One region of the Vreelandella sp. 2A-K22 genome, then DNA from elsewhere that is predicted to be linked to it. Evidence: predicted binding sites of a transcription regulator. Region 1 holds the regulator's gene; the other holds the start of a gene.
What was found. Region 1 encodes FNR, which switches genes on or off when oxygen is low (the NO sensors DNR and NnrR bind a similar motif). Its sites were predicted from a motif close to TTGATNTANATCAA; they were not measured.

Region 1 (5,225 bases):
GGCCTGCTGCTCAGCTACAACACAGGCCGCATTGTTAGCTATATGAGCGCAGGCGCGCTGGTGGCACTGCTAGGCACGCTGTTTTCCCTTTCTGCTACGGCACGCCTGCTACTCCAGGTATTTGCCGCACTGATGCTGATCTTAATGGCACTGTATATCGCCAACTGGTGGAAAGGGCTGCTCAAAGTGGAGGCCGTTGGCCGGCGACTATGGCGCTTTATCGAACCCGTGGGGCGTCGCTTGATGCCCGTAGTGCATATTCCCCAAGCCTTCGCCCTGGGAGCGCTCTGGGGCTGGCTCCCCTGCGGGTTGGTCTACTCCATGTTGGCCTGGAGCTTAGCGATTGCCGACCCGCTTCAGGGCGCTCTACTCATGGGCGCCTTTGGGCTTGGCACCCTACCTGCGCTGCTTGCCACTGGCCTGGCTGCCCGCCAGCTCAGCCATTTGATACGTCACCCCGCGACCCGCAGCGTGGCAGCGCTGACAATTATCGCTTTTGCACTGTGGCAACTGTGGACGCTTTCGGTACACAACCTCTAATAGCATGACGTGGCTCAACATTTACCTCCTAACCACGGGTTAGGCTAGCGGCATTTCCTAACGTCGGAGCGCCCCTTCATGCCCGTTCATACCCCTGCTGCCTTGCCTCTTGCACCCGCTGCTGCCGCAGCCCCTATGCAGCCGGTGTGGGACGAAGCGTTACTGAGTCGCTACGACACCAACGGCCCACGCTACACCTCCTACCCCACGGCGCTGTCGTTTCACGACCAATTTACCCCTGGCGACCTGACCCAGGCATTGGAGCGTAGCAATGCCAGTAAGCGTCCGCTCTCTCTGTACGTTCATGTGCCCTTCTGCCGCAAGATCTGCTTCTACTGCGCGTGTAATAAAATCGCTACCAAAAACACTGCCCTTGCCGAGCCCTATATAGCCCGGCTTGACCGTGAAATGGTGCTGACCGCACGCCACTTGGATACATCACGACCGGTGGAGCAGTTGCATTGGGGCGGCGGCACGCCGACATTTCTCAGTTTGAACCAGATGGGCGACCTGATTGATCGACTGGATGCACGTTTTGGTCTTTCATCGTCTGCTGATCGCGATTACGCAATTGAAATAGATCCTCGCGAAGCGGATGTGTTTACGCTGCGCCATCTCGAATCCCTCGGCTTTAATCGCATCAGCCTGGGCGTGCAGGATTTAAGCCCGCTGGTGCAGAAAGCGATTAACCGTATTCAGCCTCGGGTACTTACCGAAACGCTGATGGAGGAGGCGCATCGCCTGGGCTTTCGCTCGCTCAATCTCGACCTAATTTATGGCTTGCCATTTCAGACTGAAAAGAGCTTTGCCAACACCCTACGCCAGGTGATCGAGCTCAACCCGGCGCGCCTTTCTGTGTTTAATTACGCGCATATGCCCGAGCGTTTTGCCCCGCAGCGGCGCATTAATGTCGATGACTTGCCAGGCGGAGAAGAGAAGCTAGCGATTCTGCGCACCACCATCGAAATGCTCACCGCAGCTGGCTATGTGCATATCGGTATGGATCACTTTGCCCGCCCTGACGATAGCCTGGCTATTGCCCAGCGCGAAGGCTCGCTGCAGCGCAACTTCCAGGGCTACTCCAGCCATGCTCAGTGCGACTTAATCGGGCTTGGCGTATCGGCGATTTCGCGCATTGATGACGTCTATGCGCAGAACCCGAGCGATCTGGCAAGCTACGAAGCGACGCTGGATCAGGGGCAGCTTGCCACCGTGCGTGGCATACGCTTAAGTGATGACGACCTGATCCGGCGGGACGTGATTGAGCGGCTGATGTGCGATATGGGCATTGACCTGGCCGCCGTTAGTCAACGCTGGAACATCGATGCCCCCCGCTACTTTGCGCCAGCGCTTGAGCGCCTGCAGAGCGCCGAACAGGATGGCCTGCTGACCCGCCGCGGTGATCAGCTTAACGCCACGCCGACGGGGCGGCTGCTGATTCGCCATATAGCAATGGCGTTTGATACCCATCTTTCCGGGCAAACGGGACAACAGTATTCTAAGATTGTTTAATCACCTTATTGCAGGCATGCTAAAGCGACTATAATAAGTAAGGATTTTCTAATTGATAAGCGGGACCCTCTCAAGGAGCAAAGCATGTTGGAACCCATGAGCCGTCGGCGCTCGCTACTCCATGAAGCTCGCTGCCAAACCTGCAGTTTGAGCTCACTGTGCCTGCCACTTGCCCTTGAGCTGGACGACGTGGGGCAGTTCGACGCCATTATTCGTCGTCGCGCGCCGCTGAAAAAAGGCGAACCGCTGTTTCGTCAGGGCGACACCTTTACCAGCGTTTACGCAGTCCGTTCGGGCAGTTTGAAACAGATCACCGCCGAAGGTAACGGCAGCGAGCAGTTGACCAATTTCTACCTGCCCAGTGAATTGGTGGGGTTGGATGGCATTGACGAAGAGCATTACCCCGGTAGCGTTATCGCCCTGGAAACGACCACCGTCTGCGAGATTCCTTTTGACCGCCTGGACTTACTCTCGGAGGAGCTACCCGAACTGCGTGGCCAGCTTTATCGTAGCATGAGCAAAGAGTTGCGCGATGACCGGCGTATGATGCGGCTACTTTCGCGTAAAACCGCCGATCAGCGGCTAGCAAGTTTTTTGATTACCCTCTCGGATCGTTTTCGTCGCCGGGGCTACTCGCCTTACAGCTTTCGCCTCTCAATGCCCAGGGCTGATATCGGCAACTACCTGGGCTTAGCGGTGGAAACGGTCAGCCGCATACTAAGCCGCTTTCAGCAGCAGAGCGTGGTGGCGGTCTCCGGGCGAGAGGTCAACATTCTCGATATGCCGCGCTTGATTACCCTCGCCGAAGAGGAAGAGCAAACAGTTAGCTGACGTTAAAGGCTTGGATACGCCCCGCCAGTAGCTCTGCTTGCTTGGCCTCAAGGCCTTCAAAATCGAACAGGCTGCGGTCGGCCAACTGGGAAGGGGCAATGTTGGTGACAGCCTTGAACATGCTCTCCAGGCGGCCAGGAAACTTTTTGTCCCACTCGGCGAGCATCTCTTTGACCACCTGACGCTGCATATTAGGCTGTGAACCGCACAGGTTGCAGGGAATAATCGGAAACGCCATCAGCCGCGAAAACTCGGCGATATCAGCCTCTTTGCAGTAGGCCAACGGCCGAATAACGATATTCTTCCCATCATCGGATAGCAGCTTTGGCGGCATCGCTTTCAGGTTGCCGCCAAAGAACATATTGAGAAACAGTGTTTCGAGAATATCTTCCCGGTGATGGCCCAGGGCTATCTTATTGGCGCCAATCTCTTCGGCAAAGCCATACAACGAGCCGCGCCGCAGCCGTGAACAAAGCGCGCAGGTGGTTTTACCTTCCGGGGTTTTCTCTTTTACCACCGAGTAAGTATCGCGCTCGACAATGTGGTACTCCACGCCCTGCTTATCCAGATACGCAGGCAATACGTGCTCGGGAAAACCCGGCTGTTTTTGATCCAGATTGACCGCTACCAGCGAAAAATTGACCGGCGCATTGCGCTGCAAATTGCGCAAAATCTCCAGCATCGTGTAGCTGTCCTTTCCACCGGAGAGGCAGACCATTACGCGATCACCTTCATTGATCATTTGATAATCAATGATCGCATTGCCCACTTCTCGGCGCAGACGCTTTTGCAGCTTGTTAAATTCACGCTTCTGCTTCGCATCAGCCAGCTCAGGCTGGTCGTGCTCAGCGTCAGCTGGGGTGGCTCCAACCGTATCAAGGTGAGCAGGATCAAAGTGATCAAGAGTTTGCATGGTATAAGCACTGCCGAGGGTAGAAGGCGTGAGAGAAAAAAGTAATAACTATTCTAACAACACTCACCGCCTGACCCAACTAATCAGACGTAGCCACACAAGATATCGCAATTGGAAGTGACTATTTTGACCGCTGCACCATACCTCGGTGCGAGGGCAGCTTGGAGCGAGGGTCTTTTGTCATGGATGACAAAAGTAGCGCCCAGGGAGGGGTTCACAGCGCCCTCGCGGAAAGCTGTCCTCGCCACGACGAAAGAGACTACTATGCCACCTGCGCCATAATACGCTGCAGGCGCATATACAGCAGTGCGCTGGCGGTGGCCTCTCCAAGCACACTCTGCATGCCCATGACGGGTACTTGCCAGCATGCCAACGCCTGGGCGAAGCTGCTGGGCGCTTCGACCTCCGGGTGCAAACGGCGCAGTTGGCGCTGATGCAGTTTTGCCACATCGACCTGGGCGTTGGGCAGGGCAAAATTCAGCCGCTTACTGAGTAGTGCATTCAATGCTCCAATGCGCTTCTCTAACTGCCAGCCAACGATGGGCCGATTGCCGATAAATTCTACTAGCGCGCTCAAGTTATCACTATTTGGTGGCAGTATCTCCCCCGCCTCGCACAGCAAGTGATGACGGCGCAGCGTTGCGCTCTCGGGCTGCTTTGCGCTACCAAGGGTGATCACAAAAGCACGACTGGTATGCACCTGCTGATGGCTCAGCACCACTGCCGCCACGCTGATCACAGGTGATGATTGCGTGGGCGTTGCTGTGCAGGCGAGCGCCACCAGCTCTTCGCCCATATAGGGCTGAAACAGCCAGGCATAGGGGGAATCTGCACAACGACGCCGGTCACTTTCACGCCTTAACAAGGTGCGCAGCGAGCCGCTAAATAGCGTCACATGTCGATCTAACAGCCGCATTCCGCTCACGAATACTCCAAATGGTAACGGTGGGAAAGCCGCTGCTTAAAGTCTTTGACAATATGCATCGCTTCGCGCAGTAGGTCGCGCTCCAGGGAAGAGAGGTTCTGCACCACGACACGGTTAGCGCGTCTGCTGCTTTGGGCGTTAGTTTCTTTCGCATCCGCAGAAGTTTCCAGCGTACTTAGCTGCTGCTTGAGGCGCAGCTCAGAAAAGAGCGCCAACGCTTCGCCCAGGTCATCGGCAAAACGGCGATCCAACCGGCCGTCAGTAACCAGGGCATCCAAGCGATCAAACGTCGAGGTGGCTTTGATGCGCCGCTCAAGCGCCATGGTGCGGACACCGTGCACGATAGGGAAAATACCGCCTTTCTTGATATCGATACCGTGCTGAGGCTTTTTCAGCGAACCAAACAGCGTCAGCGGCGTCGAAAAGCGCAGCGCCGTGCGGGCAAAATAGGAAAGCAGCAGCTCATCGCCCGAGCAGCGTTCAAACAGCTCATCGCGCACGCTC
Region 2 (5,225 bases), on a different contig from region 1:
ACATAAACGACTGGTTGATGGCACCATTCCCACCGCCCTCGGTGCCGATAAAACAAGCGGTACCGATATGTATCTTAGCGCCAGCAAGTTGCTGTTTAGCGCTGTTGCCGGGCGCAATGTGCTATTCAACGCCACCCTGCGCAATACCAATGCCAACCAGGGCGGTCTGCTTGGCTTTGGCGGCGATCAGAGTAGCCGCTCGTGGATGGCCGAGGGGAGCGTGGGCGTTTTTATTACCCCGCAATGGGTTGTCGGTGCAGAGTATCGTCAGAAACCCGATAACCTAAGCGTAGCTAAAGAGGATGATTGGCAAAGTCTCTACAGTGCCTACTTCTTCAATAAGCACTTATCACTCACGGGCGCGTGGTTGAACTTAGGCGACATTGCCGGCCTACCTTCCCAACGCGGCGGCTATCTTTCACTTCAGGCAGCTTTCTAAGCGGGGCGCTATGAGCTTTCCACACAAATGCAAGCGGACACACCGTGGTTTAATAACGGTTACTTTTGCAACAATCGCAATTACGCTCGCAGGCTGCACTCATCAGTCAGCCACTCAATCAACAACGCTTTACGAACGGCTTGGCGGTCAGGGCACTATCGACACGGTGGTCGAGAATCTCTTATACCGAATTGCGGATGATCCCGAAGTAGTGGTGTTTTTTGCTAACACCAATATCGATTTATTTGCTGAATCCCTGGCCAGCCAGCTATGCGATGTAAGCGATGGCCCCTGCCACTATGAAGGCCCGCCGATGGATCGTGCTCATCAACATATGGGGCTAACAGATGCGCATTTTAATCGCTTGGTGGAACATCTCGATGCGGCTATGCAGGCGGAGGGTATTGCCCTTGGCGCACGTAATGAACTGCTGGGCAGACTCGCCCCTATGTACACAGACGTTATGCGTCTTCAGTAACCTGCCAACCGTCACGGCCCATCGCTTTTACCCGGTAGAGTGCTTTGTCGGCGGCTTCGTAAGCGTAGGGAAACGTTGCTTCATCGGCTACAAAACAGCTCCCGCCAACGCTTAACGTCACGCCTTTTTTATCCGGATGGGCAGAGTGGGCAAAATCAGCTTCCCGCAGCCCTTCAATTAGCTGACGACAGTAACGCTTCAGCGTGTCAGTGTTCGGGCAGTGAAGTAGTGCCGCGAACTCATCGCCTCCCAAGCGGTAGAGCTGCGCTTCATCATTCAGCGTTTCACCAATCAATGTGGCCAATTGGCGCAAAAGAGTATCGCCTTGCGGATGCCCATAGGCATCGTTGTACTGTTTAAAAAAGTCGATATCGACCAGAATCAGCCCTAACGATTGATGCTGCTTCGCCAACACATCCTGGTGTAAAGCGCTGCGATTGCCAATCCCGGTGAGCGGGTCGCGCATGGCACGCTGCATCCACTCGAAGGTCTCTTGGGTGGCGCGATCTGCGCGTCTTAGCTGGCGCTCATGGAGCCACCAAAACGCCAATCCCATCACAAAGATCAATAAACTGGAGTAAGTCAGCACCTGACGATGCTGACGGGTGCTTTCGGAAAAATCGTTAATCGCTGCGCCCCGACGATCAAGCTGATCCATCTCAATATGGGTTAAGCATTGAATCGGTGCGAACAACGCCATCGCCGCAGCGATACGGTCAATGCCCCGCGCCACGAGCAGCGCCACCAGCCGATCCAACTCCTTCAAACTAGGCTCAACGCAGGTATATTCACGCCGATAAATGTGCACATCGGCTAAGCCGTAGGCCAGGTCAATATCCAAGGCTGCGGCATCCAGCGCATCTTGCTCTGCCTGGTCACTCAATAGCTCGGATTGGGCATTTTGTAGGTAGACCCGTGCCCGAGTAGAAAGCTGCTGACCTGTAAGGCTCCCCGTCTGGCTGAAATAAGCCTGTATTTCGGGGTATACCCAGCGCGATTCATAAACAATCAACACCATAAGTGCCAAAAAGCTCATCAAGCTCAATGATAACCACGTAAAATAGCGGTGCTGGCGAGCTAAAGGCCGGGGACGAACTGTGGGCTGCGCGACGGGCCTAGTTTTGGATGTCACCACTTCGCCTCTATGCTACGAATCATCCAGATCCAGTCATTGAACTCACGCAGGTTTTCTACGTCGCGATCACCCTTGCCCTGATTATTGTAGTCACGCTCTACCAGCCGCACAGGGCCTCGCGTACGGATGGTGAGCGGATCGCCATCCTCAGAGCTAATCAGGTACCAGTTAGGGTCGTCCCACCCTTCTAAGGTAACCTCGTAGTCGTCCCAAGCGGTAAAGTGAAGCGCCGGGGGCACTTCGCCAAACTGTTCAATCAGAAAGGTGCGAAACTCGACGCCCTGCATCTCCACATCGCGCCCTTGATAGGGGTCATAGAGTGTAAACGTCGTATCAGACATGTCGTGCAAGTCACTTAAAGCGACCTTTTGAGTGACATCGCCGTTGATCATATTTACTGCCTGGGCAAAGGCAGTCGCGGGAAGTATTATGCCCACGACAATTAACGCGCACGCTAACCGATCACGTACACGACCCCACGGGCTGTGGTGTAAGGCAACTGCGTTCATGACAAAGCATCCTAGTGTAGTCATTGCTTCAATGGACTTTACCAGAGCACGCCTTGCATTGCTCATTAACGCACGCTATGCGATTGCAACTTTTCAGCACATTTCAGGCAAAAAAAAGCCAGCCCATGGTGGGCTGGCAACAGGAGGTTTACTGCGATAGCAAACCCCCTCCCCTGACAAGGTTTACATGAGGTGGGAAAGCTACTTTTTACGCTCATCTTTACGTAGATGATCACGAATCACGAAGCCCACCCACCCCAGCATAAAAACGATTACTAACGCGACGGTCACTAAGCCGAAAATAACTGTGTCATCCCAATACATGGTGAATCCCCCCGCCGTGATGTATGCGTTCATACTAGTCACTCAACGGCAGAAGAATGCTGACCTAGATCAAGTTACGGCAGGCGGGGGAAGGCGGTTAAACAGGAAATTGATACTGATCAATTTTTGGGCGTGATTAGCACTACAGCACCTTGCGGTCTTCGACTTTACTGTGTTCGGTACCTGGTGGTAACGGATGGCCTTTGGCTAATTCTGCACGGGTAGCTTCGCGTACGTCTAAAATGGTGACTTTATAGTTCAGCGTGCGCCCGGCCAGGGGGTGATTGGTATCGACGGTGACGCGGTCGCCATCGACTTTGAGTACCGTAACAATTTGCGGCCCGGCTTCGCCCTCAGTTTGAAAGCGGCTGCCCGGTTCCAACTCAGCGTTACCAAAAGAGCCACGGCTGACTTCCTGAACCAGATCTTCGTTACGCACACCGTAGGCATCTGCGGGCATTAGTTGAACGCTAAGCTCGGCGCCAACGATTTGACCTGCTAGCGCACTCTCCAACCCTGGCACGATATTGTCGTGACCATGCAAATACTCTAGCGGCTTATTGCGCGCTTGGGAGTCATCCAATACCTGCTTGCTGCCATCGTTGAGCACGTCGCTGAGGACATAGTGCAAGGTAACTACCTGATGCGCCGTAATCGACATGGAAAACTCCTCTCCGGTAAGCTGTCGGTTTTGTGATAGCACTTTGTGTTAGAACACTGCCTCAGTTTATCACTTGGCCGTTGCCAGCGTCTTTCCACCAGGAGTAGCGTTTAATGTTAAACCCCACCCCCCAGCGCACTTGGCTTGCTGCGCTGGCTATTTATTGTCGTGCACCCGTTATTACCATGCTGTTTTTGGGGTTTTCTGCAGGCCTACCCTTTTTATTAGTGTTTTCAACACTCTCCGCCTGGCTGCGTAGCGACGGCGTGGAGGTAGCGGCAATTGGCTTTTTTGCCTGGATTGGCATGCTCTACTCGATCAAGTTTTTCTGGGCGCCGGTGGTAGACCGGTTAGCGCTCCCGATTTTGACCCGCGCCTTCGGCCAACGCCGCGGCTGGATGCTGTTAGCCCAGGGGTTGATCGTTGCGGGGTTAGTGGGGCTGGCCGGTTTGAGCCCGGTGGGTAATCTCGGCTGGGTGGCCCTCTTTGCACTGCTGGTGGCGTTTGGCTCAGCGACGCAGGATATCGCTATCGATGCCTATCGCATTGAGTCCGCCGATGACGATGTTCAGGCCGCCATGGCCTCGACCTATATTATTGGCTATCGCGGTGGCTTACTTGCCGCCGGTGCCGGCGCACTGTATATCGCGGCCTCTGCCTCTTGGGATGTGGCCTACATGAGCATGGCGGCTCTAATGGGCATTGGCGTTCTCACCGTGCTGCTGCGCCCTGAACCGAAGCGCGCTTCGCTTTCTATTCAACTTATCCATGAGCCTAAGGTACGGGCGTTTATTCGCGCCAGCCGCGGTAAGCCCAAACTGTTACGCCGCCTGGGTGCCTGGAGCATTGGTGCGCTGGTCTGTCCGTTTACCGACTTTTTTCGCCGCTATGGAGTGAAAGCGCTGTGGATTTTGGTGTTTATTGCCGTATTTAGAATCAGCGATTTGGCCATGGCCTCCATGGCCAACCCGCTGTATATCGACCTGGGCTTCTCGCTGGCAGAGATTGCTAACGTGACCAATATATTCGGCATTGCGATGAGCATTACCGGTGGAATTCTAGGCGGGCTATGCGTGGCGCGCTACGGCATTGGCCCGCTGCTGATCTTCGGCGCGGGGTTAGTGATGGTGACTAACCTGCTGTTTGCCGTGCTTGCCGTGGTGGGTAATCAGTTGCCCATGCTGGTGGTGACGATTATCGGCGATAACCTTGCCAATGGCTTAGCCAGTGCGGTGTTTATCGCCTTTCTTTCCAGTCTCACATCACGCGCCTATACTGCAACGCAGTACGCGCTGTTCTCATCACTAATGACGCTGCCAGGAAAGTTTTTGAGCGGTTTTGGTGGGCTGGTCGTAACCTCTCAGGGCTACCCAAGCTTCTTTGTCATCGCAACGTTACTGGGCCTTCCCGCCATTATCTTGGCAATTTGGATCAGCCGGGACAAGCAGCTAGTGCCTACCCCCAAGCCTGCTTAAACAGGCTTGAAGGTTTAGGCTAGCGATGTGTTTCGAGCCAGTCCAAGGCCCCTGGCGTAGTCCGCCACTGATCGCGCATCAAGGTGCGGTACTGCCACGCTTCCGCCCGGGAGCCGGGGTCAACCTGACCATCGGGGTGAGGCATGGAAGGCCGCGGGCTCTCTGCACAAATTAGCTCTAACGCGTAGCGGTTATGGCCAAGCA

Region 2: ccoM (cytochrome c oxidase subunit CcoM) is a predicted target of FNR. The motif match lies at 2,945-2,958, and genes of this name have one in related genera.

What each region holds. Positions count from the first base shown of each region.
Region 1 is NZ_JBSUGC010000025.1:18,621-23,845, reverse strand. Features, by position in the region: gene ACW17M_RS23260 (sulfite exporter TauE/SafE family protein) at 1-540, shown strand, start outside; gene hemN (oxygen-independent coproporphyrinogen III oxidase) at 619-2,052, shown strand; gene fnr (fumarate/nitrate reduction transcriptional regulator Fnr) at 2,137-2,883, shown strand; gene ttcA (tRNA 2-thiocytidine(32) synthetase TtcA) at 2,876-3,796, opposite strand; gene ACW17M_RS23240 (3'-5' exonuclease family protein) at 4,059-4,712, opposite strand; gene ACW17M_RS23235 (DUF294 nucleotidyltransferase-like domain-containing protein) at 4,718-5,225, opposite strand, start outside.
Region 2 is NZ_JBSUGC010000003.1:79,361-84,585, reverse strand. Features, by position in the region: gene ACW17M_RS04785 (DUF3034 family protein) at 1-439, shown strand, start outside; gene ACW17M_RS04780 (group I truncated hemoglobin) at 450-917, shown strand; gene ACW17M_RS04775 (GGDEF domain-containing protein) at 901-1,953, opposite strand; gene ACW17M_RS04770 (hypothetical protein) at 2,046-2,561, opposite strand; gene ccoM (cytochrome c oxidase subunit CcoM) at 2,763-2,918, opposite strand; gene ACW17M_RS04760 (FKBP-type peptidyl-prolyl cis-trans isomerase) at 3,028-3,546, opposite strand; gene ACW17M_RS04755 (AmpG family muropeptide MFS transporter) at 3,660-5,021, shown strand; gene ACW17M_RS04750 (SEC-C domain-containing protein) at 5,041-5,225, opposite strand, start outside.